4 regions of the Variovorax sp. DAIF25 genome follow, and region 2 is predicted to be linked to each of the others. Evidence: predicted binding sites of a transcription regulator. Region 2 holds the regulator's gene; each other region holds the start of a gene.
What was found. Region 2 encodes sigma-54, which starts transcription at its own class of promoters, with help from an activator protein. Its sites were predicted from a motif close to TGGCANGNAANCTGCTTT; they were not measured.

Region 1 (7,339 bases), 120 kb from region 2:
TCGCTGGTCATGCCGCCGGCCATCGTCGCGCGCATGGCCTCGACCATCGACTCGATCTCCAACGGCCGCTTCGGCCTCAACCTCGTCACCGGCTGGCAGCGCCCCGAGTACTCGCAGATGGGCATGTGGCCCGGCGACCAGTTCTTCGGCACGCGCTACGAATACCTGTCCGAATACATCCAGGTGCTGCGCGACCTCTGGGGCACGGGCCGCTGCGACTTCAAGGGCGCGCACTTCCAGATGGACGACTGCCGCCTGAGCCCGCGCCCGCAGGCCGGCATGAAGGTGATCTGCGCCGGCCAGAGCGACGCCGGCATGGCGTTCTCCGCCAAGTACGCCGACTACAACTTCTGCTTCGGCAAGGGCGTGAACACGCCGCGCGCCTTCGCGCCCGCGGCCGAGAAGCTGATCGAGGCCAGCGCCGCCACGGGCCGCCACGTCACCAGCTACGTGCTGATGATGGTGATCGCCGACGAGACCGACGAGGCCGCGCGCGCCAAGTGGGAGCACTACAAGGCCGGCGCCGACAGCGAGGCCATCGCCTGGCTCGGCGCGCAGGGCGCGGCCGACACCAGGTCGGGCGCCGACACCAACGTGCGGCAGATGGCCGACCCGACCTCGGCCGTGAACATCAACATGGGCACGCTCGTGGGCTCCTACGAGACCGTGGCGCGCCTGCTCGACGAGGTGGCCGAGGTGCCCGGCACCGAGGGCGTGCTGCTGACCTTCGACGACTTCCTCGCGGGCGTCGAGGCCTTCGGCGAGCGCATCCAGCCGCTGATGAAGAGCCGCGCGCACGTGCCGAGCCCGGTGCCCTCGCGCGTCGAACCCGAACGCCTCGCGGCCTGACCCGGAGCACGCCATGAACGCACCGGCCCGCAACGCCACCCTCACCTCGACCACGCCCGTCGGCGCGCCGCGCGCCGCGGGCGCGCCCGCCCCGCTGATCCTGCCCGCGCGCCCCGAGCCGCTCGCGCTGCATGCGAGCGACACCGCGCTCGTCGTGGTCGACATGCAGAACGCCTACGCCTCGCTCGGCGGCTACGTCGATTCGGCCGGCTTCGACATCTCGGGCGCGCAGGGCACCATCGCCGGCATCGTGCGCGCCATCGCCGCGGCGCGCGCGGCCGGCCTGCTGGTCGTGTTCCTGCAGAACGGCTGGGACGCCGGCTATGTCGAGGCCGGCGGCCCCGGCTCGCCCAACTGGCACAAGTCGAACGCGCTCAAGACCATGCGCGCGCGGCCCGAGCTGCAGGGCCGCTTCCTCGCCAAGGGCGGCTGGGACTACGAGCTCATCGACGAGATGAAGCCACGGCCCGGCGACATCGTCGTGCCCAAGACGCGCTACAGCGGCTTCTTCAACAGCACGCTCGACAGCACGCTGCGCTCGCGCGGCATCCGCCACCTCGTGTTCACCGGCATCGCGACCAATGTCTGCGTGGAGTCCACGCTGCGCGATGCCTTCCACCTCGAGTACTTCGCCGTGATGCTCGAGGACGCCACGCACGAGCTCGGCGGGGCCGCGATCCAGCAGGCCTCGGTCTACAACGTCGAGACCTTCTTCGGCTGGGTCTCCTCGGTCGACCACTTCTGCCGCAGCTTCGCGCCCACCGCGCTGTCGCAACCCGCCCCGGCCGAAGCCGCCACCGCCTGATCCTCTTTTCTCCAGGAGCCTTCCCATGCCCAAGCAAGCCATCATCCCGCCCGGCACCGGCGTGCCGCTCGCCCCCTACGTGCCCGGCACGCTCGCCGACGGCGTGCTCTACGTCTCGGGCACGCTGCCCTTCGACCAGGACAACAACGTGGTCCATGTCGGCGACGCCGCCGCGCAGGCGCGCCATGTGCTCGCCACCATCCAGGGCGTGGTCGAGGCCGCGGGCGGCACCATGGACGACGTGACCTTCAACCAGATCATGATCAAGGACTGGGCCGACTACGCGAAGATCAACGCGGTCTATGCCGAGTTCTTCCCCGGCACCAAGCCGGCGCGCTTCTGCATCCAGTGCGGCCTGGTGAAGCCCGACGCACTGATCGAGATCGCCTCGATCGCGCACGTGGGCCGAAAGGCCTGAGCTCGATGAGCACCCTGCACTACGAGGTGCATGGCCCTTCGGATGCCGCGGCCACCGTGCTGCTGTCGTCGGGCCTCGGCGGCTCGGCCGGCTTCTGGCAGCCGCAGCTCGGCGCGCTGGTCGCCGCCGGCCACCGCGTCATCGCCTACGACCAGCGCGGCACCGGCCGCAGCCCCGCCGCGCTGCCCGAGGCCTATGCGATCGCCGACATGGCGCGCGACGTGCTCGAGATCCTCGATGCCACCCGCACCGCGCAGTGCCACTTCGCGGGCCACGCGCTCGGCGGCCTCGTGGGCCTGCAGCTCGCGCTCGACGCACCCGCGCGCATCGCGAGCCTGGTGCTCGTCAACGCGTGGGCCCGACCCAATCCGCATTCGGCGCGCTGCTTCGACGCGCGGCTCGCGCTGCTCCGCGCCTGCGGTGCGCGCGCCTATGTCGAGGCGCAGCCGATCTTCCTGTACCCCGCCGCCTGGGCCGCCGAGCATGCGCAGCGCGTGGCCGACGAGGTCGACCATGCCTTCGCGCACTTTCCGGGCGAGGCCAACATGCGCGCGCGCATCGGCGCGCTGCGCGCCTTCGACATCGCCGCGCGCCTCGGCGAGATCGCCGCGCCCGCGCTGATCGCGGCCGCCAAGGACGACGTGCTCGTGCCCTGGACCTGCTCGCAGCACCTGGCCGACGGCCTGCACGACGTCACGCTCGACTTCGTCGCGCACGGCGGCCATGCCCACAGCGTGACCGAGGCCGAGGCCTTCAACCGCGGCCTGCTCGATTTCCTCTCGCGGGTCGCCGCACCCGCCGCCATCGCATGACCACTTCCACTTCGCTCGACGACGCGGCGCTCGCGCTGCTCTTCACCGCCGCGCGCAGCCACAACGGCTGGACCGCCGAACCGGTGTCCGATGCGCAGCTGCGCCAGCTGCACGCGCTCGCCAGCCTCGGCCCGACCTCGGCCAACTGCTCGCCCGCGCGCTTCGTGTTCGTGCGCACGCCCGAGGGCAAGGCACGGCTCGCGCCCGCGCTCTCCAAGGGCAACCTCGAGAAGACGATGAGCGCGCCCGTCACCGTCATCGCCGCCTGGGACCGCAGGTTCTACGACCGGTTGCCCACGCTGTTCCCGCATGCCGATGCGCGCAGCTGGTTCACCGGCAGCCCCGAGGCCGCGCACGAGACGGCCTTCCGCAACGCCAGCCTGCAGGCCGGCTACCTGCTGCTGGCGGCGCGCGCGCTCGGGCTCGACGCGGGCCCGATGTCGGGCTTCGACAAGACCAAGGTCGACGCCGCCTTCTTCGAGGGCAGCGACTGGACCGTCAACTTCCTCATCAACCTCGGCCACGGCGACGCGTCGAAGCTGTTCGGGCGCCTGCCGCGCCTGGGCTTCGACGAGGCCTGCGTGCTGGCCTGAAAGCACCCGGCATGCAACACGCCATGGCCTCCATTTCGACGCCCGCCGGGTTGCCGCCCGGCCTGCAGAAAAGCGACTATCGCAACGCGATGGCGCGACTGGGCGCGGCCGTCAACATCATCACCACCGACGGTCCCGCGGGCCGCGCCGGCTTCACGGCCTCGGCCGTCTGCAGCGTGACCGACGAGCCGCCGACCCTGCTCGTGTGCCTCAACCGCTCGGCCTCGGTGTACCCGGCCTTCAAGGCCAATGGCGTGCTGTGCGTGAACGTGCTCGCCGCGGGCCACCAGTCGCTGTCCGCGCTGTTCGGCGGCCGCACGCCGATGGACGAGCGCTTCGCCGCCGGCCGCTGGCGCCGCGATGCCACCGGCTCGCCGATGCTCGAGGACGCGGCCGTCTCCTTCGACTGCCGCGTGATGCACGCCACCAGCGCGGGCACGCACGACGTGCTGTTCTGCGAAGCCGTGGCCATCGCCCTCGGCGGCGCGGCGCAGGGGCTGATCTACTTCGATCGGCGCTATCACGAGATCGCGGCGCCGCCGCACTGAAGCCGCGAACTCAACGCGGCTCGATGCCCTGCAGCACGATGCGCTGCACGTTCTCCACGGTGCGCTCGAAGAAGCCCTCGTCTTCCAGCGTGTGGCCCGACAGCGCCTGCACCTGCACGCCGAAGTCGGCGTAGTGCTGCGTGATCGCCCACAGCGCGAAGATCAGGTGCGGCGGATCGACCGGCGCGAGCTTGCCGGCCTCGACCCAGGCGCGGATCACTTCGGATTTCTTCTCCACCAGCGTGCGCAGCTCGCGATCGAGCTCGTCGCGCAGCAGCGGCGCGCCCTGGATCATCTCGAGGCAGAACAGGCGCGAGGCATCGGGCCGGTCGCGCGAGATCACGAGCTTGCGGCGGATGTAGTCGCCGATCGCCTCGCGCGGATCCTGCTCGGCGCTGAAGCCGCGCAGCGGCTCGAGCCACAGCGCGAGCAGGTCGCGCAGCACGTTGACGTAGAGCTCCTCCTTGTTCGCGAAGTAGTAGAGCAGGTTGCTCTTCGACACGTCGGCGCGCGCGGCCACCTGGTCGATCGAGGTGCCGTGCAGCCCGAAGCGCGAGAACAGCCCGAGCGCCGCACCCAGGATCGCGCTGCGCTTGTTCTCGATCTGGCGCAGCCGCCGGTTCACCGCCGACGCGCTGCGCACGGCGGGCTTGCGGCTCGGCTTCTCGCTGTGGCTGGCCGCGGCCAGCGCCTTGGTCTTCGGCATCTTCCCTCGCTCTTTCTGTCTTCGTCGGTCGTTGGTTCGGAACGCGCACCACTGTAAGGCCGCGTGCATCGCACCGCGCCGCGCCGGTGTTCCGAAGGCCTCGCGGCGCACCATGCTGACGCGACGAAAGCGATTTGTCCATTTGGTCCAACTGGCACAGACGTTGCATGGCGAAAGGCATGCCAAGCCCATGGAGCCATTCGCCATGACCCTGCTGTCCGTTCCCATCATCGATCTCGCGCCGTACTTCGCCGGCACCGCCGAAGGCAAGGCCGAGGTCGCGCACAAAGTCGACGAAGCCTGCCGCAGCATCGGCTTCCTCGTGATCACCAACCACGGCATCGCACCCGAGCTGATCGAACGCGTGGCCTCGCTGTCGCGGCGCTTCTTCGAACTGCCCCTGACCGAGAAGCGCAAGGTCGACCGCCCGCGCGAGGACGCGGTGCGCGGCTACAGCGCGGTCGGCGAGGAAGGCCTGTCGTACAGCCTCGAGGAGGCGGCACCGGGCGACCTCAAGGAGTCGTTCTCGATCGGCCCCTCGAACGTGCCCGACGACGACTACCACCGCGGTGCCGCGGCCGGTCCGCACTTCGAGCCCAACAGCTGGCCGCCGATCGAGGGCTTCCGCGAAGCCTACGAGGGCTACTTCGAGGCGATGAGCGATCTCTCGCGCTCGCTGATGCGCGTGTTCGCGCTCGGCCTCGCGCTGCCCGAGCGCTTCTTCGACGACAAGATCGACCGCCACATCAGCATGTTCCGCGTGCTGAGCTATCCGCCGCAGCGCGAGCAGCCGCTGCCGGGCCAGTTGCGCGCGGGCGCGCACAGCGACTACGGCAGCCTCACGATCGTGCTGCCCGACGACAAGGGCCTGCAGGTGTTCAACAAGGCCGGCCAGTGGGTCGACGTGCCGCAGGTCGAGGACGGCCTGGTCGTCAACATCGCCGACCTGATGATGCAGTGGACCAACGACCAATGGGTGTCGACGCTGCACCGCGTGATCAACCCGCCCTTCGAGGTGGCGAGCACCAACCGCCGGCAGTCGCTGGTGTTCTTCCACCAGCCCAACTACGACGCGATGGTCGAGTGCCTGCCGAGCTGCCTCGCGCCCGGCGAACAGCCGAAGTACGCGCCGATCTCCTCGGGCGACCACCTGACCTCGAAGTTCGTCAAGCAGACGACCTTCGGCGGCACCAAGGTGACGGCGTAGAGCACATGGCCCACCTGTCCTACGTCAACGTCTTCGCGAAGGACGTGGTCGCGCTCAGCGGCTTCTACCAGCGCGTGTTCGGCTTCCCCGAGGTCGAGGCGATCCGCTCGCCGATCTTCCGCGGCCTCGACACCGGCAAGTCGAGCCTGGGCTTCAACGCGCTCGATGCCTACGAACTGCTGCAGCTCGCCGAGTTCTCCGACACGCGCGGCGTGAAGTTCCTGCTCAACATCGACGTCGACAGCCAGGACGAGGTCGACCGGATGGTGCCGATCGCGCTCGAGGCCGGCGCCACGCTCGTCAAGCCGCCCTACCGCACCTACTACGACTGGTACCAGTCGGTGCTGCTCGATCCCGAGGGCAACGTGTTCCGCATCAACTTCATGCTGTGACGCGCCCGCGGCCCCCTCGCGCCTGCTCGCTCTCCTTCTTCTTTCTCCGGCCCCTTCCGCCATGCCTCTCTCGAAAGGTTGCTCCATGCCGCGCATTCCCGTTTCCTGCCTCGCCCTGACCTTCGCGGCGGGCGCAGCGTCCCTCGCGGCGCTGCCCGCGGCCGCCGCCGACGGCTTCACGCTCAAGGACAAGCCCAAGATCGCGATGCTCTACTTCGGCCCCAAGAACGACGGCGGCTGGACCCAGGCCTTCGACGAGGCGCGCGTGAAGATCGAGAAGGAACTCGGCCAGAAGATCCAGTTCGTCGAGAACGTGCCCGAGGACGCATCGGCCATCAAGCCCGCGGCCGAGAAGTTCATCCAGCGCGGCGCCAACATCGTCATCGGCACGGCCTTCGGCTACTCCGACAGCTTCAAGGACCTGGCCGCCAAGTACCCCGACGTCGCCTTCCTCAACGGCTCGGGCACCACCAACGGCCGCAATCTCGAATCCTTCTACGGCCGCACCTACGAGAGCCAGTACCTGTGCGGCATGGCCGCGGGCGCGGCCTCCAGGAGCGGCAAGCTCGGCTTCGTCGCCGCCAATCCCTTCGGCGTGGTGAACTGGACCATCAACGCCTTCGCGCTCGGCGCGCAGAAGATGAACCCCAACGCCACCGTCAACGTGATCTACACCGGCGCGTGGAACGACCCCGTGAAGGAACGCGCCGCCGCTGCCGCGCTGATCGACCAGGGCGCCGACGTGATCGGCCAGCACGTCGACAGCCCCACGCCGCAGATCGTCGCGCAGGAGCGTGGCGTCTACGGCACCGGCCACCACCGCGACCTGCGCCAGTTCGCGCCCAAGGCCACGCTGTGCTCCTCGGTCTGGGTGTGGGACCGCTTCCTGACGCCCGAGCTCAAGAAGATCATGGCCGGCAACTGGAAGCCCGCCGAGTACGGCGCCTTCATTTCGATGAAGGACGGCGGCACCGACATCGCGGGCTTCGGCCCGGCCGTGCCCAAGGAC
Region 2 (7,339 bases):
TGAAGTTCTCGCCCGCGGTGCGCCGGAAGTACTGGTTGCCGATGTTGCGCCCGCCCGCCACGGCCATCGCGCCGTCGGCGATGAACAGCTTGTTGTGCATGCGCCGGTTGACGCGGCTGAAGTCGAACAGCGAGGCGGTGAAGCGCGCGAGCAGGCTGCCGCGGCCGGCCGGGAAGGGGTTGAACAGGCGCAGCTCGACATTGGGCGTGGCCGCGAAGCCGCGCAGCAGCTCGTCCTCGCCCGCGGTGTAGAGGTCGTCCATCAGCACGCGCACCCGCACGCCGCGCTGCGCGGCATCGCGCAGGGTGCGCAGCAGGTAGCGGCCGGTCTCGTCGTTCTCGATCTGGTAGTACTGGACGTCGAGCGTGCGCTGGGCGCGGCGCGCGAGCTGGATGCGGGTGTCGAAGGCGAAGTCGCCGCCGGGCATGAGGCGAAAGCCGCTGAGGTCGGGGTCGGGCTGTGCGGCCAGCGCGATGCGCCCGAGCGCAGTGTCCTTCGACACGGCGATGGCCTTGGTGGGCGTGCGCGGGGCCTCGTCGGGCAGCGAGGCGCAACCGGCGGCCAACAGCGCGGCCGCGATGGCGAACACCCAGGGCCCACAGCGCGACAGCAGGCGTCGGGCCATCGGCGGCTTTCTACAGGGCCTTGCGCAGGTTGGCGGGCGCGATGCGCAGCGCCTCGCGGTACTTGGCGACGGTGCGGCGCGCGCACTCGATGCCCTGCTCCTTGAGCATCTCGGAGATCTGGCTGTCCGACAGCGGCTTCTTCACGCTCTCCGAACCGACGAACTGCTTGATCAGCGCGCGCACCGCGGTGCTCGAGGCATTGCCGCCGGTCTCGGTGCCCAGCGCCGAGCCGAAGAAGTACTTGAGCTCGACCGTGCCGAAGGGCGTGGACATGTACTTCGCGGTGGTCACGCGCGAGATGGTGGATTCGTGCAGCCCGAGCTCGTCGGCGATCTCGCGCAGCACCAGCGGGCGCATCGCGAGCTCGCCGTGCACGAAGTAGCTCTTCTGCCGCTCGACGATGGCGTTGCTCACGCGCAGGATGGTGTCGAAGCGCTGCTGGATGTTCTTGATGAACCAGCGCGCCTCCTGCAGCCGCTGCGACAGCGCCTGGCTGCCCTCGCCCTTGTGCGACTTGAGCGCGCCGGCATAGATGTCGTGCACGCGCAGCCGCGGCATCACCTCGGGGTTGAGCATGACGCGGAACTTCACGTTGGTGCCGCGGCCGGTCTTGGTGACGATCACGTCGGGAATGACGATGTTGCGCTCGACATCGACGAAGCGGCGGCCCGGCTTGGGTTCGAGCCGCGCGATGACCTGCAGCGCCGAGCGCACCAGTTCCTCGTTGGTACGCGTGAGCGTGGCGAGGCGCTTGAAGTCGCGCCGCGCGAGCAGCTCCATCGGCTGCTTGCAGATGGCGAGCGCGGTCTTGCGCACCAGCTCCTCGTCCTCGGTTTCGTCTTCGTCGGCCAGCGCGCGCAGCTGGATCGCGAGGCATTCGCCGAGGTCGCGCGCGCCCACGCCCGCGGGCTCCAGGCTCTGCAGCAAGCCCAGCGCGACCTGGAAGTGGTGCACCAGTTCGTCGAACTGGTCGTTGTCGTCGCCCGCGAGGCCCGAGGCCAGCGCCGGCAGCGAATCCTCGAGGTAGCCGTCGTCGTTGAGCGACTCGATCAAAAAGCGCAGCGCGGCGCTGTCGTTCTCGTTGAGCCGCAGGCTCAGCGCCTGGCGGTGCAGGAAGGACTGCAGCGATTCCTGGCTGCGCGCGAGCTCGGTGGCATCGGCGCGCTCGTCGTCGCCGGTGCTGCTGTTGTTGCGCGCGGGCGCGTCGCTGCCCCATTCGCTGTCGTCGGGCGCCATGTCGACGGTGCCGTCGCCTTCCCAGTCGGGCTCGCGCTCGGGCGAGTCGAGGGCCGGCTCGGCCTCGGACGACGAGGCGGTCTCGGTGGACGTGGTCGAGGTCGAAGGCGCGGCGCTCGCGTAGTCGCTCTCGGCTTCGCGCTCGGTGTCCTCGCGCGGCGCGGGCGTGTCGGCGGCGTCGAGGCCGAACTCCTCGCGCGCGGCTTCCTCGGCGGTGCGCTCGAGGAAGGGGTTCTCGTCGAGCATCTGCTCGACCTCCTGGCTCAGTTCGAGCGTGGAGAGCTGCAGCAGCCGGATCGACTGCTGCAGCTGAGGCGTCAGCGCGAGATGCTGCGAAACGCGCAGCGACAAGCCTTGTTTCATGCCCTCAGGAAATGACTTGCACGAGGGTCATCACATGCGGAAGTGCTCGCCCAGGTAGACCCGGCGCACTTCGGCGTTGTCGACGATCTCCGAGGGCGTGCCCTGTGCCAGCACATGGCCGTCGCTGATGATGAAGGCGTGGTCGCAGATGCCCAGCGTCTCGCGCACGTTGTGGTCGGTGATCAGCACGCCGATGCCGCGTTCCTTCAGGAAGCTGATGATGCGCTGGATCTCGATCACCGCGATCGGGTCGATGCCGGCGAAGGGCTCGTCGAGCAGGATGAAGCGCGGCTGGGTGGCCAGCGCGCGCGCGATCTCGACGCGGCGGCGTTCGCCGCCCGACAGCGCGAGCGCGGGCGAATCGCGCAGGTGGTCGACGCGCAGGTCGGCCAGCAGCTCCGACAGGCGCTCTTCCATGCGCTGCTTCGACAGCGCCTGCGGCCGGCCGTTGGCATCGGGCTCGCGCTGCAGCTCGAGCACCGCGCGCACGTTCTCCTCGACCGTGAGCTTGCGGAAGATCGAGGCTTCCTGCGGCAGGTAGCTCAGGCCCATGCGCGCGCGGCGGTGGATCGGCATGTGGGCGATCGGCTCGCCGTCGATGGAGATCTCGCCCGCGTCGGCGCGCACCAGCCCGACGATCATGTAGAACGAGGTGGTCTTGCCGGCGCCGTTGGGGCCGAGCAGTCCGACCACTTCGCCCTTCTGCACGTCGAGCGAGACGTCCTTGACCACCTTGCGGCTGCCATAGCTCTTCTGCAGGCCGCGCGCGACGAGGCGGCTGCCCGGCACGCCGTTGGCTTCCTGGGTTCCGGCGGCTTCGATCACTTGCGTTCTTCCCCTTCGCCGCTCAGCGTGGTGGTGGAGCGCAGTCCGGCGCCCGGTGCCGGCGTGGGCGCCGGGGCCGCGGGACGGCGCGTGGCCGGGGCCGAGGCGCCGGGCGCACCCGGTGCGGCGGGCGCGGCCGACTTCGGCGTGAGGATGGCCTTGACGCGGCCACCGCCGCCCGGCGCCGACACGCCGGCGTTGGGCGGCACGGTCGAGCCGTTGACGGTGTAGGTGTCGTTGCTCTGGTCGTAGACGATCAGCGCGCCGCTGCTCTCGTCGTTGGGCGTGGCGCCGACCAGGCGGCGCATGACGGCGCGGCGGATGAACTTGACGTTGTCGGCGCGGCTGTCGTACTCGATGACCTCGGACTCGCCCTCGATCCACTCGTCGCCGTTGCCGTTGCGCTTCTGCTTGTAATAGGCGAGCTTGCCGGGCGCCGCGGTGACCACGCCGTACTGGTAGCCCTCGGGGTCCTGGCGCACGTCGATGCGCGCGCCGCGGATGATGATGGTGCCCTTGGTGACCACCACGTTGCCGGTGAAGACGCTGGTCTGCTTGAGATCGTCGTAGCGCATCGAATCGGATTCGATGTTCATCGGCTTGGTCCGGTCGGCCGTTTCGGCCAGGGCGGCGGCGGCGGAGCCGGCCAGCAGCAGCGCGGCCAGCACGAGGCGACCGGTGCGGCGAAGGGAGGAGGTGGGGTGAGAGTGCGATGTCATAGAGGCACGAAACTTGCTCTGCATTGTATGCGGCCCATCGCGCCAGACCCATGCGCGCGGATGAAAAAGCCCCGGGGCGGCGAACCCGGGCACGGCACCCCGCGGGATCGCCCCGCGTTCTGCCGACCGGCCGGATGACGGCCCGGCCGCCCCGGAACCCTCGATGGGATTCCGGCCTCCCGGCGGCGGAGCGGCCAGGGCCGCGAGACCGGTCTCAACCCTTGCGGGCTTCGCCGATCAGGTAGTTGGTCACGGCCAGCGCCTTGTTCATGTTGCCGGCGAGCTCGCCGTCCACGTACCAGCGGCCGGCCACGGCCAGCGCGGGCACGCCGGCCACCTTGTAGGCCTCGGTCAGCTGCGAGGCGCGCTTGGCCTTGCTCGCCACGCCGAAGGAGGTGAACAGCTCCTTGAACTTCGCGCCGTCCAGGCCGTTCTTCTCGGCCCAGGCCACGATGTTGGCGTCGCCGTTCACGTTCTGGCGCTGGGCGTGGATCGCGTTGAAGACCTTGGGCTGGTACTCGTCGACCTTGCCCAGCGCCTCGAGCGCGTAGTACAGGCGCTGCTTGGCTTCGACGTCGTTGCCCACGAAGGGCACCGGCACGCGGCGCAGCACCACGTCCTTGGGCTGGCCCTTGGCCCAGGCCTCGAGCGCGGGCTCGAAGTCGTTGCAGTGCGGGCAGTTGTACGAGAAGAACTCGATCACCTCGATCTTGCCGGCCGGTGCGTCGACCGGCACGCGCTTGTCGAGCACGAGGTATTCGGTGCCGGCCTTCGGCGCGCGGGCCTGGGCTTGCGCGGGCAGATGGGCCATCAGGCCGAGCGAGCCAGCGGCGACGGCCAGCGAGAAATCACGACGTTTCATGGGAAAGAGCTCTCCAGTTGGTAGACGGCAGACTGAGCCGGGCCGATGAAGCGGAGTTCCCGCGCGCGGTGCTCGGGGCTCCGGGAAACCGGGGGCGGCGCGGACCGCGGCGAAGCTTAAAGAAAAACCATGACCGTTGTCGGGAGAGGCCACCCGGCGGCGGCGCTCCCCGGCCGGACGGCGCTCAGCGCTGGACGCGCACCAGCGCCGAGTCGAGGCCGGCGCCGTCCATCCGTTCCTTGAGGCGGTCGGCGTCGTCCTTCTTGTTGAACGGACCGGCGCGCACGCGGTAGACGGTGCGGCCGGCCTGCTCGCGCTCGGTCACGCGGGCCTCGACGCCCATCAGCGAGAGCTTGGCGCGCTGCGCCTCGGCGTCCTCGGTGGTGCGGAAGGCGCCGGCCTGCACGAAGTACATGAAGGGATCGGCACCGCCGGAGCCGGTGGCGGCCGCGGCATTGCCGCTGCTCGACGACGGGGCGGCGGCCACCGTGGTGCTGCCGCCGACGCTGCCGGCGCGGGCCCGGGCCAGGTCGCCGAGCGGATCGTTCGAGGGCGGCAGCGCGTTGGCCTCGGCCGGCACCGGCGCGGGCCGCGCGGGCTTGGGCGCAACCACCACCGGCACCGGCGCCGTGGGCGGCGGGGTGCCGGGCGAGACCGTGGCGGTGGCGGGATTGCTGCCGTCGCCGGCAGGTGGCGCGCCGACCGGGCCGGCGGCCGCGGGGCGCGGCTGCTGCGGCTTGCCGGCCAGCGGGGCGTTCGGGTCCCAGTCGCGGTTCTTGCGCGCCTCGGCCTCGTCCTGCTCGGCACCGCCGCGCTGTGTCTTGGTGACGAAGGGGATCGGCACCTTGGTCACGTAGACCGCGATACCCAGCGCGACGCCCAGGCCGAGCACCAGCCCGATGATCAGGCCGATGACGATGTTGCCGCGTTGTCTGGTTGTCTTCTTCATGGGGAGGGGGTTCACATCTTGCGCGGCGCGGTGACGCCGAGGATCGCGAGGCCATTGTGCAGCACCTGCGCGGTCGCGGCGACCAGCGCCAGGCGCGCCAGCTTCACGGCCTCGTCGTCGACCAGGATGCGCTCGGCGTCGTAGTAGCTGTGGTACGTGGCCGCCAGTTCGCGCAGGTAGAAGGTGACGTCGTGCGGCGCGAAATCCTTGGCCGCGGCGCTCAGCATCTCGGGGTACTTGGCCAGCAGCAGCATCAGCGACTGGGCCGCCGGGCTCTCGAGCGGCGACAGGTCGACGCCCTGCAGCACGGCCGCATCGCCGCCCCAGGCCGCGAGCACCGAGCAGATGCGCGCATGCGCGTACTGCACGTAGTACACCGGGTTGTCGTTGTTCTGCGCCACGGCCAGGTCGACGTCGAAGGTGTATTCGGTGTCGGGCTTGCGGCTCAGCAGGAAGAAGCGCACGGCGTCGGTGCTGGTCCACTCGATCAGGTCGCGCAGCGTGACGTAGCTGCCGGCGCGCTTGCTGATCTTGACCTCCTCGCCGCCCTTGGTGACGCGCACCATGGTGTGCAGCACGTAGTCGGGGTAGCCCTCGGGAATGCCCTCGCCGGCAGCTTGCAGTCCGGCGCGCACGCGCGCGATGGTGCCGTGGTGGTCGGTGCCCTGGATGTTGATGACCTTGTGGAAGCCGCGCTCCCACTTGGCGATGTGATAGGCGACGTCGGGCACGAAGTAGGTGTACGTGCCGTCCTGCTTCTTCATCACGCGGTCCTTGTCGTCGCCGTAGTCGGTCGACTTGAGCCACAGCGCGCCGTCCTGCTCGTAGGTCTTGCCCGCGGCGACCAGCTGCGCCACCGCGCGCTCGACGCGGCCGCTGGTGTAGAGGCTGGACTCGAGGTAGTACTGGTCGAAGCGCACGCGGAAGGCCTGCAGGTCCAGGTCCTGCTCGCGGCGCAGGTAGGCGACGGCGAACTCGCGGATCGCGTCCAGGTCCTCGATGTCGCCGCTGGCCGTGACCTCGCGGTCCTCCGACTTCACGGTCTTCTTCGCGATGAAGTCGGCCGCGATGTCGGCGATGTAGTCGCCGTTGTAGGCCGCAGCCTTCTCGCCGCTCGGCCATTCGGCGTCGCCGGGCTTGAAGCCGCGCGCGCGCAGCTGCGTGCTGTTGGCCAGGGTCTGGATCTGCACGCCGGCGTCGTTGTAGTAGTACTCGCGCCAGACCTGCTCGCCCTGCGAGGCGCGCAGGTTGCAGATGGCGTCGCCGAGCGCGGCCTGGCGGCCGTGGCCCACGTGCAGCGGGCCGGTGGGGTTGGCCGAGACGAACTCGACCAGCACCTTCTCGCCGGTGGCCGGGCGCTGGCCGAAGGCGGCGCCGGCGTCGAGCACCTCGCGCACCACCTGCTGCTTGGCGGCGGTCTTCAGGCGGATGTTGAGGAAGCCGGGGCCGGCGATCTCGACCGCCTGCACCCACTGGGCGAAGGCGGGGGTGGCGAGCAGCGCGGCGCTCAGTTCCTCGGCGAGCTCGCGCGGCTTGCGGCCGAGCGGCTTGGCCAGCTGCATGGCGGCATTGCTGGCGAAGTCGCCGTGGGCCGCGACCTTGGGAGACTCGAACGCGGCCTTGAGGCCGGCGCCGGGCGAGAGGGATTCGAGCGTGTTCGCGAGCGCCGCGAGCAGCTCCTGTTTGACCAATAGCATCGGCGAATTTTACCGGGGGCAAACTCGGTCGCAGTTGACGATCGTCATCCGACCGTCCCCTT
Region 3 (7,339 bases), 390 kb from region 2:
GCGCGCCGAAGGCCGCGATCGCCACCTTGTTGATGTCGGACACGCCGAAGATCAGCAGGAACAGCGGGATCAGCGCCGACGAGGGCGTGGAGCGGAAGAAGTCGATCAGGAACTCGACGCTGCGGTAGGCGCGTTCGTTGCTGCCCAGCAGCACGCCCAGCGGCATGCCGACGACGGCGGCGATCGCGAAGGCCTGCACGGTGCGCCACACGGTGACGGCGAAGTCGAGCAGCAGCGGCCCGCCGGCCAGGCCGGTGATGAGCGCGGCCACGGTGTCGGCCGGCGAGGGCAGCAGGATCGGCTTGATGAAGCCGAGCCGCACCACCAGGTCCCAGACGATGAACAGGACGACCGGCCCGATGGCCGGCAGCCAGCGCTCCCAGGCGGGCGCCTTCGGTGCCGCGGAGGCGGTGGCGTTGCCCGCGGGCGGCGCCCACGGGGAGGCGGTGGTGCTGCTGTCGACCATGGCGTCAGGCCTTGTAGAGCAGGCCGTCCACCAGGACCTTCTTCTCGAAGATCCCCTTCTCGGTGAACAGGTCGTAGAACTTCTGGAAGTAGGCGACGTCGCTGGGCTTGAACTCGTTGTAGAGCATGTACGAGGCCAGCGGCACCTCGGCCGTGAGCTTGCCCTCGATGGCGGTGTAGCCCTTCATGTACTGGCGCGCCTCGTCGGGCTGGCTGCGCACCAGCTCGACGCCGCGCGCATAGGCGGCGATGTACTTCTTCGCGGCGTCGGGGTTCTTCTTGAGGAACTCGGTCGTGAGGCTGGCGGCGCCGCCATGCCAGGGCGCCATCGGGTCGCCGAGGATGTAGCGCGCGACCACGCCGGCCTCGAGCACGCGCGTGGTGCCGTTCATGCGGCCCACGGTGCCCGTGGGCTCGAGCGTGTAGCAGGCATCGACCTGCCCCGCCACCAGCGCGGCCACGTGCTGGCCGATCGGCAGCTCGCTGACCGACACGCCCTTGGCGCCCGCGCGCTCGAGCATGGTCTTGCACAGCGTGACGTTCTGGATGCCCGGGCCCGAGGCCACCTTCTTGCCCGCGAGCTCGGCCATGGCCTTGATCGGGCTGTCCTTGGCGACGATGAACTCGTCGAGCACGAACTTCGCGTTGCTCGGGTTGGTGCAGAAGATCTTGAACAGGCCCGGCTGCGCGATCTCGCCGATCGCGAGGTTGGCCGAGCCGGTGCCGTTGGCGCTGCCGTCGCAGCGGCCCGCGAGCATGGCTTCCATCACCTGCTGCGCGCCCGCGAACTTCTGCGGTTCCACGTCGAGCCCCGCTTCCTTGAAGAATCCGCGCTCGACCGCCGCGAAGAAGGGCAGGCCCGCGGCCACCGGCCAGAAGCCGACGCGGATCTTCGGTGCCGCCTGGGCGCGCACGATCGCCGGCGCGGCGAGCACCGCGAGGCCGGCGGCGCCGGCCTGCAGCACCTGTCGGCGCGAGGCGGTGGAAGGAAGGTCGGAGATGGACATGGAAGACTCCTCGGTCGGGGTTCGAAGACAACAGGGATTCAGGCGGCGCGGCTCGCGAGATAGGCGCGCCAGCCGCCATGGCGCGTGACCTCTTCGGCGCCGGCCAGCGCATGGCCCTCGCAGATGAAGCCGTGCACCCAGCGGCCGTCGGCCAGCTCGACGCTGCCCAGGCCCAGCGGCGCGGGGATCAGCGCGAGGAAGCCGCCGACCTCGGCCAGCGGCAGGTCCCACACCTCGAGCGCGATCGCGGCGCCGCCCTCGGCGCTGCGCTGCAGGCCGGGCTTGGGCGGCACGGTGCCGGGCAGCGCGTACAGGCGGTAGCGCGGCGCGGTCTGGATCGCTTCGCGCAGCACGGCGCCGCGCTCGGTGAGCTGGCCGTTGAGCGGCATGCCGCTGAGGTGTGCGCCGACCACCGCGATCGGCAGCGTCGCGGCCGGCACTGGTGCGAGGCCACGGATCGGCCGCGGCGCGGGCAGCGGCTCGCCGGTCGCGCCCTGCGCGAGGCCGGTGGCATGGTGGTAGCGCTGGCCCAGCTCGGCCAGCGCGAGGTCGCTGCCGCAGCGGCCGATCAGCGTGATGCCGAAGGGCAGGCCGTCGGACCGCAGGCTGCTGGGCACCGAGAGCGCGGCGTAGTCGAGCAGGTTGACGAAGTTGGTGTAGGCGCCGAGGTTGCGATTGAGCGCCACCGGGTCGGCGCGCATCGCGTCGCGCGTGTAGTGCGTGGGCGCGGTGGGCACCAGCAGCACATCGATGTCGCGCCACATCGGCTCGGCCTGCTGCGCGAGCGCGCGCAGCCGGGTCTGGGCCTCGAACACGTCGGCCGCGTTGTAGCCGCGGCCCTGCGCGAGGATGCCGCGCACGGGCTCGACCACCTCGGCCTCGTGGCGGTCGAAGAAGGCGCGCACCGCGGCATAGCGCTCGGCCACCAGCGCGCTGTCGTAGAGCAGCGCGGCGGCCTCGGCCAGCGGCGCGAAGGGCACGGTGACGGCCGTGCCGCCCAGCGCCTCGAGGCGGCGGCGCGCATCGGCGAAGGCGGCCTCGGCGAGCGTGTCGCCGAAGAAGGCGAGGCGGTCGGGCACGCCGAAGCGGAAGGCGGCGGGGAAGGGTTCGACATCGAGCGCGATGTCGCGCGAATAGGGATCGCGCGCATCGAAGCCGAGCGCGGCCTGCAGCACCTCGGCCGCGAGCGCGACGGTGCGCGCGAAGATCGAGACGCAGTCGACGCTCTGCGCGGCCGGCACCACGCCGGCGGTGCTCAGCAGCCCGCGCGAGGGCTTGAGGCCGACGATGTTGTTGAGGCCCGCGGGCACGCGGCCCGAGCCGGCCGTGTCGGTGCCGAGCGCGAAGTCGGCCTCGCCGGTGGCGACCACGCGCGCCGAGCCCGAACTCGAGCCGCCGGACACGTAGCGTGCATCGAAGGCATTGCCGACCTCGCCATAGGGCGAGCGCGTGCCGTTGAGGCCGCAGGCGAACTGGTCGAGGTTGGTCTTGCCGAGCAGCGACGCACCGGCGTCGAGCAGCCGCTGCACCACGGCCGCATGGGCGGCCGGCAGGCGCTCGAAGGCCGGGCAGGCGGCGGTGGTGGGCACGCCGGCGACGTCGATGTTGTCCTTGACGGCGAAGCGCAGGCCCGCGAGCGGGGCGGGGGTGGCGGTGGAAGCGGGCGTGGCTTCCCGCGTGTCGTCGTTCTCGCGCGTCAGCGGCTGCGCGAAACGCAGGATCCACGCTGCGGCGGCCGGGTCTTTCTCGTCATGCACCATGATCAGGCATCCAAACTTGTGTACAAGTCGAGATGCAAGCGGCGTGCCAGCGCGCACGGGCCGCTGCCGACGCGCCTACGGCATCAGCTGCTCAGGTATTTATGTATGGCTCCCTCCCCCGCTGGGGGAGGGTTGGGGTGGGGGCACCGGGCCTTGCAACAGCGCAGACCGCATCCACCGCCCGGAGCCCCCATCCCGGCCTTCCCCCAGAGGGGGAAGGAGGAAGACAGGGCGCTCAGCTCTTCTTGGCGTCCCGGTACAGGTTCTCCACCTTCGGCAGATTCGCCTGCAGCTTCGCGATCCGGTCCGGCCCGCTCGGGTGGGTGGAGAGGAAGCTCAGCCCGCCCTGGTTCTTCGAGGCCGTGGCCATCTTGTTCCACAGCGAGACCGAGGCCTTCGGGTCGTAGCCGGCGCGCGCCGCGAGCTCCAGGCCGACGAGATCGGCCTCGGTCTCGTCGCCGCGGCTGAACTTGAGCGTGAGCAGCTGGGTGCCCGCGCGCGCGGCGAGGTCGCCGACCTGCCCCAGGCCGAGCAGCTGCGCACCGATCGAGAGCGCGGCGCCGGTGCCCGCGCTCTTGGCCATGCGGGCGCGCGCATGCTCGCGCAGCGCATGGGCCATCTCGTGGCCCATCACCATCGCGACCTCGTCGTCGGTGAGCTTGAGCTGGTCGAGGATGCCGGTGAAGAAGGCGATCTTGCCGCCCGGCAGGCAGAAGGCGTTGATCTGCTTGCTGCCGATCAGGTTGACCTCCCACTTCCATTGCCGCGCGCGGCTGTTCCAGGGCGTGGCGAAAGGGATCAGCCGGTTGGCGATGGCGCGCAGCCGCTGCAGCTGCGGATTGCCGTCGCCCGCGAGCGCGTTCTTGGCGCGCGCCTGCTCCAGCAGCTCGCCGTACTGCTGGCCGCCCGCGGCCTCGATGCGGTCGGCCGGCACGAGGTTGCGCGCGACCGAGGCATTGCCGACGTCGACCTGCGCGAGCGCCGGCCCGCTCAATGCCGCGCCGGCCGCGGCCAGCAGGAAGGCGCGCCGCGGCTGCCAGGGGGAAGCGGCGGAGCCGACTGGAACGGAGCGATCGCAGCGTGTGCACATATGGGGCCGGATGATAGGAACAAATGAAGACGCCTTGGTGGATGACCCGGCGGCCGGCAGGCGCGGCGCTCATGGACAATCGCCCCCACATGTCTTCCGTCCCGCCCGCCGAATCCACCGCCGCCGGTTCGCCGCCCTGGCGCGACGCCCTGAAGGTCTACCTCGAACCCGCCACCTTGCGCATGCTGGCGCTGGGCTTCTCGGCCGGGCTGCCGCTGCTGCTGGTGCTGGGCACGCTGAGCTTCCGGCTGCGCGAGGCCGGCATCGACCGCGCCACCATCGGCTACCTGAGCTGGGTCGGCCTGGCCTACGGCTTCAAATGGGTCTGGGCGCCGCTGGTCGACCGGCTGCCGCTGCCGCCGCTGACCACGCTGCTCGGGCGCCGGCGCGGCTGGCTGCTGCTGGCGCAGGGGATGGTGATCGCGGGGCTGGTCGGCATGGCGGTCAACGATCCGCGCCAGGGGCTCACGCCGATGATCTGGTGCGCGCTGCTGGTGGCCTTCGGCTCGGCCACGCAGGACATCGCGCTCGACGCCTTCCGTATCGAGTCGGCCGAAACCCGCAAGCAGGCGGCGCTGGCCGCGGCCTACCAGACCGGCTACCGGCTCGCGATGATCTGGGCCGGGGCGGGGGTGCTGTGGGTGGCCAACGTCGCCGAAGGCCCGGTGGCCGACTCCGTCGCCGCCAGTTGCCGGGCCGCCAGCGGCGCGGTGGCCGGCACCATCGCCCAGGCCGCCAGTGCCGCCGGCACGTATGCGCAGGGCGCCTGGCGCACCGCCTATCTGGTCATGGCCGGATCGATGGCCATCGGCGTGCTGACGGTGCTGTTTTCGCCCGAACCCGTGCGGCGCGAGTTGCCCAGGGCGCGAGGCGCCGCCGAATGGCTTCGCAGCGCGCTGATCGAACCCTTTGCCGACTTCATCCGCCGCTACCGCTGGCACGCGGCGCTGATCCTGGCGCTGATCGCCGTCTACCGGATCAGCGACGTAGTCATGGGCATCATGGCCAACCCGTTTTACGTCGACATGTGCTTCACCAAGAACGAAGTGGCGACGATCAGCAAGTCCTTCGGCGTCGCCATGACGCTGGTGGGTGCCTTCATCGGCGGGGTGCTGTCGATGCGCCTGGGCGTGATGCGGGTGCTGATGCTTGGCGCGGTGCTCAGCGCCGCCAGCAACCTGCTCTATGCCTGGCTGGCAACGCGCGGGCACGACACCACGGCGCTGATCGCCGTGGTCTCGGCCGACAACCTCGCGGGCGGCATCGCATCGGCGGCCTTCATCGCCTACCTCTCGAGCCTCACCAACATCAGCTACTCGGCCACGCAGTACGCGCTGTTCAGCTCGCTGATGCTGCTGCTGCCGAAGTTCATCGCCGGCTACTCGGGCGTGTTCGTCGACGCCTACGGCTACAGCACCTTCTTCTATGCGACCGCCCTGCTCGGCGTGCCGGTGCTGGTGCTGGTGGCGCTGGCCTCGCGCACGCTGGCCGTGGGTCCGGACAGCGGGAAATCCTGACCCGGCCCCATAGGAAACCGCCGACACGGCCCCACCCCCGCAACTGGTAGGCTTTGCGCTGCTTTCCCCAGACCCGACCACAAGAACTACTCCTCCAACCGCGTCACCGCCCAGCCACGCCCACACCGTGCCCGCCCGCATTCCCCCCCTCCAGATCAGCGCCTACACGGCCACCTCGGCCGTCGGCGTCGGCAAGGAGCCGCTTGCCGAAGCGCTCGAACATTCGCGCAGCGGCCTGCGCGCCAACGACTTCGGCCCCGCGCCGCTGCCGACCTGGATCGGCCGCGTCGACGGCCTCGAAGAGATCCGCCTGCCCAACGCCCTCGCGCACTGGGACTGCCGCAACAACCGGCTGGCCTGGCTCGGCCTGCAGGCCGACGGCTTCCTCAAGGCCGTGGCCGCGGCGCGCCGGCGCCATGGCGCGGCGCGCATCGCGCTGATCCTCGGCACCTCGACCTCGAGCATCGGTGAGGCCGAGCTTGCTTATACCCAACTCGACGCCAGCGGCGCCTTTCCGCCCGCACAGCGACGCCCCAAGGTGCACACGCCGCATTCGCTCGCGATGTTCGTGCAGGAAGTGCTGGGCCTCGAGGGGCCGAGCGAGACCATCTCCACCGCCTGCTCGTCGAGCGCCAAGGTGTTCGCCTCGGCCGAGCGGCTGATCCGCCTGGGCCTGGTCGACGCGGCCGTGGTCGGCGGCGTCGACACGCTGTGCGGCAGCGTGCTGTTCGGCTTCAACTCGCTCGAGCTGGTGTCGGGCGGGCCCTGCCGGCCCTTCGATCCGGACCGCGACGGCATCAGCCTGGGCGAGGCCGCGGGCTTCGCGCTGCTCGAGCGCGCCGACGCCGCTTCCGCCACCGGGCTGCAACTGCTGGGCTACGGCGAGGCCAGCGACGCGCACCACATGTCGACGCCGCATCCCGAGGGCCTGGGCGCCGAGCGCGCGCTCGACGAGGCACTGGCGCGCGCCGGCCTCGCGCCCGAGGCGATCGACTACATCAACATGCACGGCACCGCGAGCCAGAAGAATGACGAGGTCGAGGGCGCGCTGGTGGCGCGGCGCTTCCCGGCGCGCACGCATGCGAGCTCGACCAAGGGCTTCACGGGCCACACGCTGGGCGCCGCGGGCATCGTCGAGGCGGTGATCAGCCTGCTGGCGATCGAGCGCGGCCTGATGCCGGGCACGGTCAACTCGGCCGCGCTGGACCCGGGCTTCGGCCCGCAGATCCGGCTCGCGCCGGCGCGCGGCGAGGTGCGCTACGCGCTCTCCAATTCCTTCGGCTTCGGCGGCAACAACTGCGCACTGGTGTTCGGCAAGGCGATGGGCGCATGAGCACGACACCGACGATCTACATCGAGGGGCCCGCCTTCTGGGCCCCCACCCTGCCCGGCTGGGAGGCCGCGCGCGCGGCCTTCCGCGGCGAGGGCGCGCTCACCGATCCGCCCGCGAAGCGCCCGGCGCCGCAGGTGCTGGCCCCGGCCGAGCGCCGCCGCGCGCCC
Region 4 (7,339 bases), on a different replicon from region 2:
CAGCTGGTCCGTCGGCATCAACGTCCCCGGCGTGGTCGTGAACGAGCCGGCCCCCGTCTACACCTATCCGGCGCCGACCTACTACCAGGCTCCGCGCCCGGTCTACTCCGTTCCGCCGCCCGTCTACTACGAGCCGGCCGCGCGCTGGGAGGAACGTCGCGCCGAACGCTGGGAAGAGCGCCGTGCCGAGCGTCGCGAATGGCGCCGCCGCCAGTGGGAGCGCGAGCAGTACCACCGCTACTACGAGAATCGCGACTGAGGTCGGCGGCCTCGCGTGCAGGGCCGCCTCCTCCGCACCTGCGCTTCAGCCCTGCGCGGGCAATGGCTTCGTGAGCGCTGCGGGCGCGACCTGTCGACCGACCAGCCCGCCCACCGCCAGCAGCGCGAGCACGTAGGGCAAGGCGATCAGCAGGGCGCTGGGCACCTCGATGCCCATCGCAGGAAGCTGGAACTGCAGCGCAGTGGCGGCTCCGAAGAGACAGCAGGCCATCACGGTCCGGCCGAGGCGCCAGTTGCCGAAGATCACCGCCGCGATCGCCAGGTAGCCGGCGCCGCCGGTCATGCCTTCCGTGAAGGTGTGGATGTCACCGATCGACAGGAAGCAGCCCGCCAGCGCGGACATGAAGCCGGTGAACAGCACAGCGCCGTACCGGATGCGGCTCACCTTCAACCCCGAATGGCTCGCCGCCTGCGGCGACGTGCCCGCGGCATGGATCGCCAGGCCGAGCGCAGTGGCGCGCATCACCCAGCCCACCAACACGATCAGCACGATGGCGGCATAGAGCAGCCATGCCTGCCGGAAGACCTGCTCGCCCAGGTGCGGAATCTCCGACAGGCCGGGTGGCGCCCACTTGTCCAGGCCCGGGATCTCGGCGCGCGAGCGGCTGCCGAAGATCGCCCGGTAACCCAGGGTGGTCGCGCCGAGCACCAGGATGTTGATGCCGATGCCGGTGACGATCTGGTTGGCGCGCAGCGTGATGCTTAGAAAGGCTTGCAGCCACGCGATGGGCAGCACGCACAGCACGCCGCAGAGCAGGCCGAGCAACGGCGAGCCGGTGGCCCATGATGCGGTGGCGCCTGCAAAGGCGCCGGCCAGCATGAGGCCCTCCACGCTCATGTTGAGCACGCCGGCCCGTTCGCTCACGAGCTCGCCGGTGGCGGCGAGCAGCAACGGTGCAGCGAGCCGGATGCTCGAGCCGACGAAGACGGCGGCCAGTTCGGGATCGATCATTTGCGTCGCGCCTCCATGCGCTGGATGCCGATGGCTGCCCCGGCGAGCGTCACGATGATGAGCCCCTGGATCACCACGACCAGGGCGGTAGGCACTTGCGCCACCATTTCCATGTTGATCCCGCCCGAACGCAGGAAGCCGAAGAGCAGCGAGCCCGCAACCACGCCGGTCGCGCTGCCGCGTGCGAGCAGGCCCACCACCAGGCCGTCGAAGCCGTAGCCCGACGAGAAACCGGCCTTGAGCGTGTACTGCTCGCCCTGCAGCATGAAGGCGCCTGCAAGTCCGCCGAAGGCGCCGGCTGCGCAGAGCGCGCCGATGGCGAGGCGGTCGATGGGCATGCCGGCGCGGCGAGCCGCGCGCGGGTTCAGGCCGGTTGCGCGCAGCTGCAGTCCCGTCACCGTGCGGTTGAGCAGCAGCGCCACCGCCACGGCCAGCACCACCCCGATCAGGAGACCGACGTGCAGCGGCGTACCCGCATCGCCGGTGAGTAGCGGCAGCTGGGTCGCCACCGGAATCTCCAGCGACTCGGGCAGCGTCGCGCTGCTCGTCATCGGCCGGCGCAGCAGGTGCTCGGACTGCACGCTGCCATACACCATCCAAATGGCGATGAAGGAAAGCAGCAATGTCGCGATGACCTCGTTGGTGCCCATTTTGACGCGAAGGACGCCGGCGATGCCGCCCCAGAAAGCGCCCGCCGCGCAGGCGCCCAGCATCGGAACGATGAAGGCCAGCCCCCAAGGCAGTTGCGCCACTGGTGGCCACAGCGCGAGCGCCGTAGCCGTGATGCCGCCGACGGCAATCTGCCCTTCTCCGCCCACGTTCGTGAGGTTCGCGCGCTCGGCCAGGATGAAACCCAGGCCGACCAGCATGAGCACCAGCGCACGGTTGATCGAGGCAGCCAGCGCATAGGACGAGCCCCAGGCGCCGTCCGCGAACGCGGCGACCGCATCGCCCACGGGCACGCCGAGCGCGGCGATCAGCAAGGCACCGACGCCAAAGGCCAGCAGCACCGCGGCTGCCGAGACCTGCAGCGCAGGGGTCGGCCTAAGCCGCGACCAGGCAAGTACAGGACCGCTCATGGGGCGACCTCCTTTGCAACATCTTCCTTGTCACGGTGCCCGGCCATCCAGGCACCGATGCGCGCGCGGTCCGCGCCCGCCGTGGGGCATGTGCCCATCACCCGGCCCCGGTAGAGCACCAGCACGCGGTCGGCGACGCTCAGCAGTTCGTCGAGCTCCGACGAGATGAGCAGCACGCCGACCCCGCGGTCCGCGGCGGCCCGGATGTGGCCGTAGACGGCCTCGACCGCGCCGACATCCAGGCCGCGCGTGGGCTGCGCCGCCAGCAGGAAGCGCAGACCCTCGAGCGTGAGCTCGCGCGCGAGCACCGCCTTCTGCTGGTTGCCGCCCGAAAGGCCTCCGAACGGCACGTCGGGGCTGGCGGCGCGCACGTCATAGCGCTGCATGAGGTCGAGTGCCTCGCGGCGCATGGCCGCGCGGTCGAGGAGGCCGAAGCGCCGGAACCGGTCCAGGCGGTCGAGCATGATGTTCTCTGCGACGTTCATGCCTGTCACGCAGGCCAGCGCATGCCGGTCTTCGGGCACCACGCCGCAGCCCGCGGCGCTGAGCTGGCGCGGCGTGGCGCGCGTCATGTCCTCGCCGCAGACGAAATAGCGCCCCTCGGTGGGACGCAGCATTCCCGAAAGCACCGCGCCCAGCTCGCTCTGGCCATTGCCCTCGACGCCGGCGATGGCCACGATCTCGCCCGGCTCCACCACCAGGGTGAAGTTGTCCAGGCGCACCACGCCATCGACGTCGCGCACGGTGAGGCCGTCGGCCAGCAGCGCTGCCTCGCGCGTCGGGCTGCCCGGTGCCGGCCGGGACGCACGAGACGCCCGTACCGGCGCAGCGGCAGGCGCCTGCAGGTCGCGCTGGATCATCGCGCGCACCAGCGCGTCGATATCCTGTGCGGGCGCGTCCGAGCGCGCCACCACTCGGCCGCCGCGCAGGACGGTCGCACGCCGCGCAACGCGCTGGATCTCGGCCAGCTTGTGGGTGACCAGCACCACGCCGCAGCCCTGCTGCGCCACGCGCGTACACACCGAGAGCAATGCCTCGATCTCCTGCGGCAGCAACACGGCGGTGGGTTCGTCGAGCACCAGCAGGCGCGGCTCGCGCACCAGGCACTTCACGATTTCCACGCGCTGGCGCTCGCCCACCGACAGGTCCTGCACCTTCGCATGCGGATCGAGCGCGAGCCCGTAGCGCTCCCGCATCGCGGCGATACGCGCCGCGCCGGCCTTGCGGTCTAGCACGCCGCGCATCTGGCCGAGCAGCAGGTTGTCGAGCACCGTCATGTCGGGCACGAGGCTGAAATGCTGGTGGACCATCGCGATGCCGTGAGAAAGGGCATCCGCCGGCGAGCGCGGGCGAAACGCCTCGCCGGCCAGCGTCATCTGGCCCGCGTCCGCGACGTGCACGCCGAAGACGAGATTGCACAGCGTGGACTTGCCGGCGCCGTTCTCGCCCAGCAGGCAGTGGACCTCGCCGGGATGGAGCGCCAGCGAGACGTCCTGCAGCGCCTGCAGCGCGCCGAAGCGCTTGGACAGCCCCTCCAGCTTCAGCAGCGGCGCGGCGGCCGGCGTTGCGGCGAACCCCGGGCCGCCGTCGCCGATGCCCTCACCGAGGCCGATGGCGTGGCGCTCGCGCATCAGCCCTCCAGCACCTTGATCTTGCCGGACAGGATGTCCTTCTTGATCTGCTCGAGCTTGGCCTTCTGTTCGTCGGTCGCCCCGCAGATGACCATGTCCGATGCGTTCGGCCCCATGGCCAGTCCGAAGGGCTTGTAGCCGGCCTTCCAGGTACCGCCGACGGCCTCCTTGATGGCGTACTGCACCTGATAGCCGACGCCGGTGATGCTGTAGGCGGGATAGAGCGGATCGGTGCCGCAGCGGTTGGTGTAGCTGCCGATGATCTTCGTGCCCTTCTCCTTGGCCGCCTGCTCCATGCCGCGCAGGCCGAGGTTCAGGATGTGATAGTGCACGTCGGCGCCCTGCGCGATGGCCGCCAGCGTGGCTTCCTTGGCCTTGGCCACGTTGTCGAAGTCGCCGGTGTAGTTCTCGAAGTACTTGATGCCGGGCTTGATGTACTTGGCGCCGTTGCCGAACTCCTTGCCGGCGTTGACGATGGAAGGGATCTCCATGCCGCCCACGTAGCTCACGGCCCCGTTCTTCGAGAGCATCGCGGCGGCGGCGCCCGCGACGAAGGCGATCTCGGCCTGCTTCACGTCGTAGCCGGCCACGTTGGCCGTCTCCTCGGCCTTGTTGCCGCCGACGATCGAGAAGTGCGTCTTGGGGAAGCGCTTGGCCACCTTGAGCACGGCGGCCTGGGTCTGGCCGCCGACGCCGATCACGAGCGCGTTCTTGCTGGCCAGGTTGGTCAGCGCCTGCTCCATGTCGGCGTAGTTGATGTTCTCGATCATCTGCACCTTGATCCTGGCGCCGTACTCCTTCTGTGCGGCCACGAGTCCGTCGTAGCCGGACTCCATCCATCCCTTGTCCGACTTGGACCCGGGAATGAGGATGCCGACCGCGAGCGGATCCGCGGCCGAGGCCGGCAGGCTCAGCACGAGGGCGGTGAAGGCGCTGACGCCTGCGAGGACGGCGGCGCGGCGGGAGGGAGACGGAATCTGCATGGCATGCCTTTCGCTAGTTGGAGGGTTAAGTAACTAATCAATTACTTACCGACAACGCATCGCAATAACAGTGCCAGTGAATTCGCCGACTTTTTGCCGCATATCGGTGCGGCTACCGCAACGAATGCACCAGCCTGCGGCGATGCGCCCTTCGCCCGCACACCACCGGAGCCTTTGATGAAACGCCACCCCTATCTTCCCGATGCCCGGCCCGACGGCGCCCTGGGCCTGGGCCAGCAGTACTACTGGGTCGCCAGCGAGCGCGAGGTCGATATGTCCGTGGAGCCGCCCGCGCCGCTGCGCGCTCGGGTGCAGGCGCAGCCGCAGAACGTGGTGCTCGACCTGCGCCGCACGGCCATCGTCATCATCGACCTGCAGAACGACTTCTGCACCGAGGGCGGATGGGTCGACCACATCGGCGGCAACTATGCGGCGGACCGCACGCCGATCGCCCCGCTGCAGAAGCTGCTGCCCGGGCTGCGCCGCGCCGGCGTGCCGGTCGTCTGGGTCAACTGGGGCAACCGCCCGGACCTGGCCAACATGCCACCCAACCAGATCCATCTGTACAAGAACAGCGGCACGGGCGTCGGCCTGGGCGACCCGCTGCCCGGCGGCAAGGGCCACGTGCTGCAGAAGGACTCGTGGGCCGCGGCCATCGTGGACGAGCTCGCACCGCACGAAGGCGACTTTCTGGTCGACAAGCACCGCATCAGCGGCTTCTGGGACACGCCGCTGGACAGCATCCTGCGCAACCTCGGGGTGCGCAGCATCCTCTTCGCGGGCTGCAACACCGACCAGTGCGTGCTGCACACGCTCACCGACGCCAACTTCCTGGGCTACGGCTGCGTGATGCTAAGCGACTGCTGCGCCACGAGCTCGCCGGACTTCTGCACCGAGGCGACGATCTGGAACGTCAAGAAGTGCTTCGGCTTCGTGACCGACTCGGCCGCCGTGCTCGCGGCGCTGCCCGCCTGATGCACACGGAGACAGCGCACGGATCGGGCGGCTGGATGCCCGGCCCCCGCTGCGAGCGGCCCGCCACCGGCGTCGGCGCGCTGAACGGGGTGCGCCTGGGCGTGAAGGACCTCATCGACATCGCAGGCGCCGTTACCGGCGGCGGTAACCCGGACTGGGCCGCCAGCCACGCGCCGGCCGTGCACGACGCGCCCTGCGTGGCCGCGCTGCGTGACGCAGGCGCGCGGGTCGTCGGCAAGACGATCAGCGACGAACTCGCCTTCAGCCTGGAGGGCGAGAACGCCCACTACGGCGCGCCGCGCCATCCGCGCGACCCCGATCGGCTGCCCGGTGGGTCGTCCAGCGGCAGCGCCGCCGCGGTCGCATGGGCGGAGGTCGACCTGGCGCTGGGCACCGACACGGGCGGCTCGGTGCGCGTACCGGCGGCGTTCTGCGGGGTAGCCGCGATGCGGCCCACGCACGGCCGGATCCCGCTCGACGGGGTCCTGCCCTTCGCACCGAGCTACGACACGGTGGGGTGGTTCGCGCGCGATGCCGACCTGCTGCGCCGCGCCGGGCATGCGCTGCTCGGCACCGAAGCCCGCATCGGCAGCGACCGGCCCGCGCCGCCCCTGCGCCTGTGCGTGGCCACGGACGCGCTGGCGCTGGCGGAGCCCGCGGTGCGCGAGCCGCTGGCCGCGTGGGCCCGCCTGATGCGCATCGACAGCGAGCGCAGCGCCTATGGCGGCAGCGACTGGCGCGACTGGTTCGAAGCCTATGCCGTGCTCCAGGGCCTGGAGATCCAGGCTCACGTCGGCCCGTGGATCCGGCGACAGCGGCCGCGCTTCGGTGCCGCCATCGCGCCGCGCTTCGAGGCGGCGCTGGCGCTCGATGCCGCACAGGGAACGCGCTGGAGCGAATGGCGCGCGCAGGCCGCCGCGCGGCTGACGCAGAGGATGGGCCCCGACGAGGCGTGGCTGATTCCCGTCGCACCCTGCTTCGCGCTGTCGCGCCGCGCCGATGCGGCTCAGCGCGGCGCCTTCTACGAGCGCGCACTGGCGCTCGGCGCGGTGGCCGGCCATGCGGGGCTGCCGCAGGTGGTGTTTCCGCTGCCGGCTGCCGAGGGCCTGCCGCCTTACGCATCCTTCATCTCGGCCAGGGGCAATGACGAACGGCTGCTCGAACTTGCCGCGACACTAGCGCCTGCATTCCCATCCACACGATGAGCAAACTTTCCCCACGGCAGGCGCCGGCCCAGGAGACGATCGCGCGGCGCGACGCCGCACTCACGCGCGCGAAGCTCCTGGAAGCGGCGATCGACGAGTTCTCGAACGAGGGCTACAGCGGCGCGCGCACCGAACGCATCGCACGGCTCGCCGGCACGAACATCCGCATGCTGTACCACTACTTCGGGAGCAAGGACGACCTGTACGTCGCCGTGCTCGAGGCGGTGATGGCCGA

Region 1: the regulator sigma-54 is predicted to act here: its motif matches at 4,884-4,901, upstream of R0232_RS03005 (isopenicillin N synthase family dioxygenase).
Region 3: the regulator sigma-54 is predicted to act here: its motif matches at 3,264-3,281, upstream of atzF (allophanate hydrolase).
Region 4: the regulator sigma-54 is predicted to act here: its motif matches at 4,983-5,000, upstream of R0232_RS42700 (BMP family protein).

The regions. Positions count from the first base shown of each region.
Region 1 covers NZ_CP136636.1:630,881-638,219, reverse strand. Annotated here, with positions in the region: gene rutA (pyrimidine utilization protein A) at 1-849, shown strand, start outside; gene rutB (pyrimidine utilization protein B) at 863-1,654, shown strand; gene rutC (pyrimidine utilization protein C) at 1,680-2,072, shown strand; gene rutD (pyrimidine utilization protein D) at 2,078-2,884, shown strand; gene R0232_RS03020 (malonic semialdehyde reductase) at 2,881-3,477, shown strand; gene rutF (NADH-dependent FMN reductase RutF) at 3,501-4,025, shown strand; gene rutR (HTH-type transcriptional regulator RutR) at 4,036-4,731, opposite strand; gene R0232_RS03005 (isopenicillin N synthase family dioxygenase) at 4,937-5,938, shown strand; gene R0232_RS03000 (VOC family protein) at 5,944-6,330, shown strand; gene R0232_RS02995 (BMP family ABC transporter substrate-binding protein) at 6,416-7,339, shown strand, end outside.
Region 2 covers NZ_CP136636.1:749,002-756,340, reverse strand. Annotated here, with positions in the region: gene R0232_RS03545 (phospholipase D family protein) at 1-625, opposite strand, end outside; gene R0232_RS03540 (RNA polymerase factor sigma-54) at 636-2,225, opposite strand; gene lptB (LPS export ABC transporter ATP-binding protein) at 2,256-3,050, opposite strand; gene lptA (lipopolysaccharide transport periplasmic protein LptA) at 3,047-3,769, opposite strand; gene R0232_RS03525 (thiol:disulfide interchange protein DsbA/DsbL) at 3,984-4,631, opposite strand; gene R0232_RS03520 (SPOR domain-containing protein) at 4,816-5,580, opposite strand; gene argS (arginine--tRNA ligase) at 5,592-7,277, opposite strand.
Region 3 covers NZ_CP136636.1:357,571-364,909, reverse strand. Annotated here, with positions in the region: gene R0232_RS01670 (ABC transporter permease) at 1-466, opposite strand, end outside; gene R0232_RS01665 (ABC transporter substrate-binding protein) at 471-1,472, opposite strand; gene atzF (allophanate hydrolase) at 1,511-3,232, opposite strand; gene R0232_RS01655 (M48 family metallopeptidase) at 3,468-4,322, opposite strand; gene R0232_RS01650 (AmpG family muropeptide MFS transporter) at 4,394-5,839, shown strand; gene R0232_RS01645 (beta-ketoacyl-[acyl-carrier-protein] synthase family protein) at 5,967-7,172, shown strand; gene R0232_RS01640 (beta-ketoacyl synthase chain length factor) at 7,169-7,339, shown strand, end outside.
Region 4 covers NZ_CP136637.1:1,808,134-1,815,472, reverse strand. Annotated here, with positions in the region: gene R0232_RS42720 (hypothetical protein) at 1-259, shown strand, start outside; gene R0232_RS42715 (ABC transporter permease) at 305-1,231, opposite strand; gene R0232_RS42710 (ABC transporter permease) at 1,228-2,310, opposite strand; gene R0232_RS42705 (ABC transporter ATP-binding protein) at 2,307-3,941, opposite strand; gene R0232_RS42700 (BMP family protein) at 3,941-4,924, opposite strand; gene R0232_RS42695 (cysteine hydrolase) at 5,102-5,899, shown strand; gene R0232_RS42690 (amidase) at 5,935-7,104, shown strand; gene R0232_RS42685 (TetR/AcrR family transcriptional regulator) at 7,101-7,339, shown strand, end outside.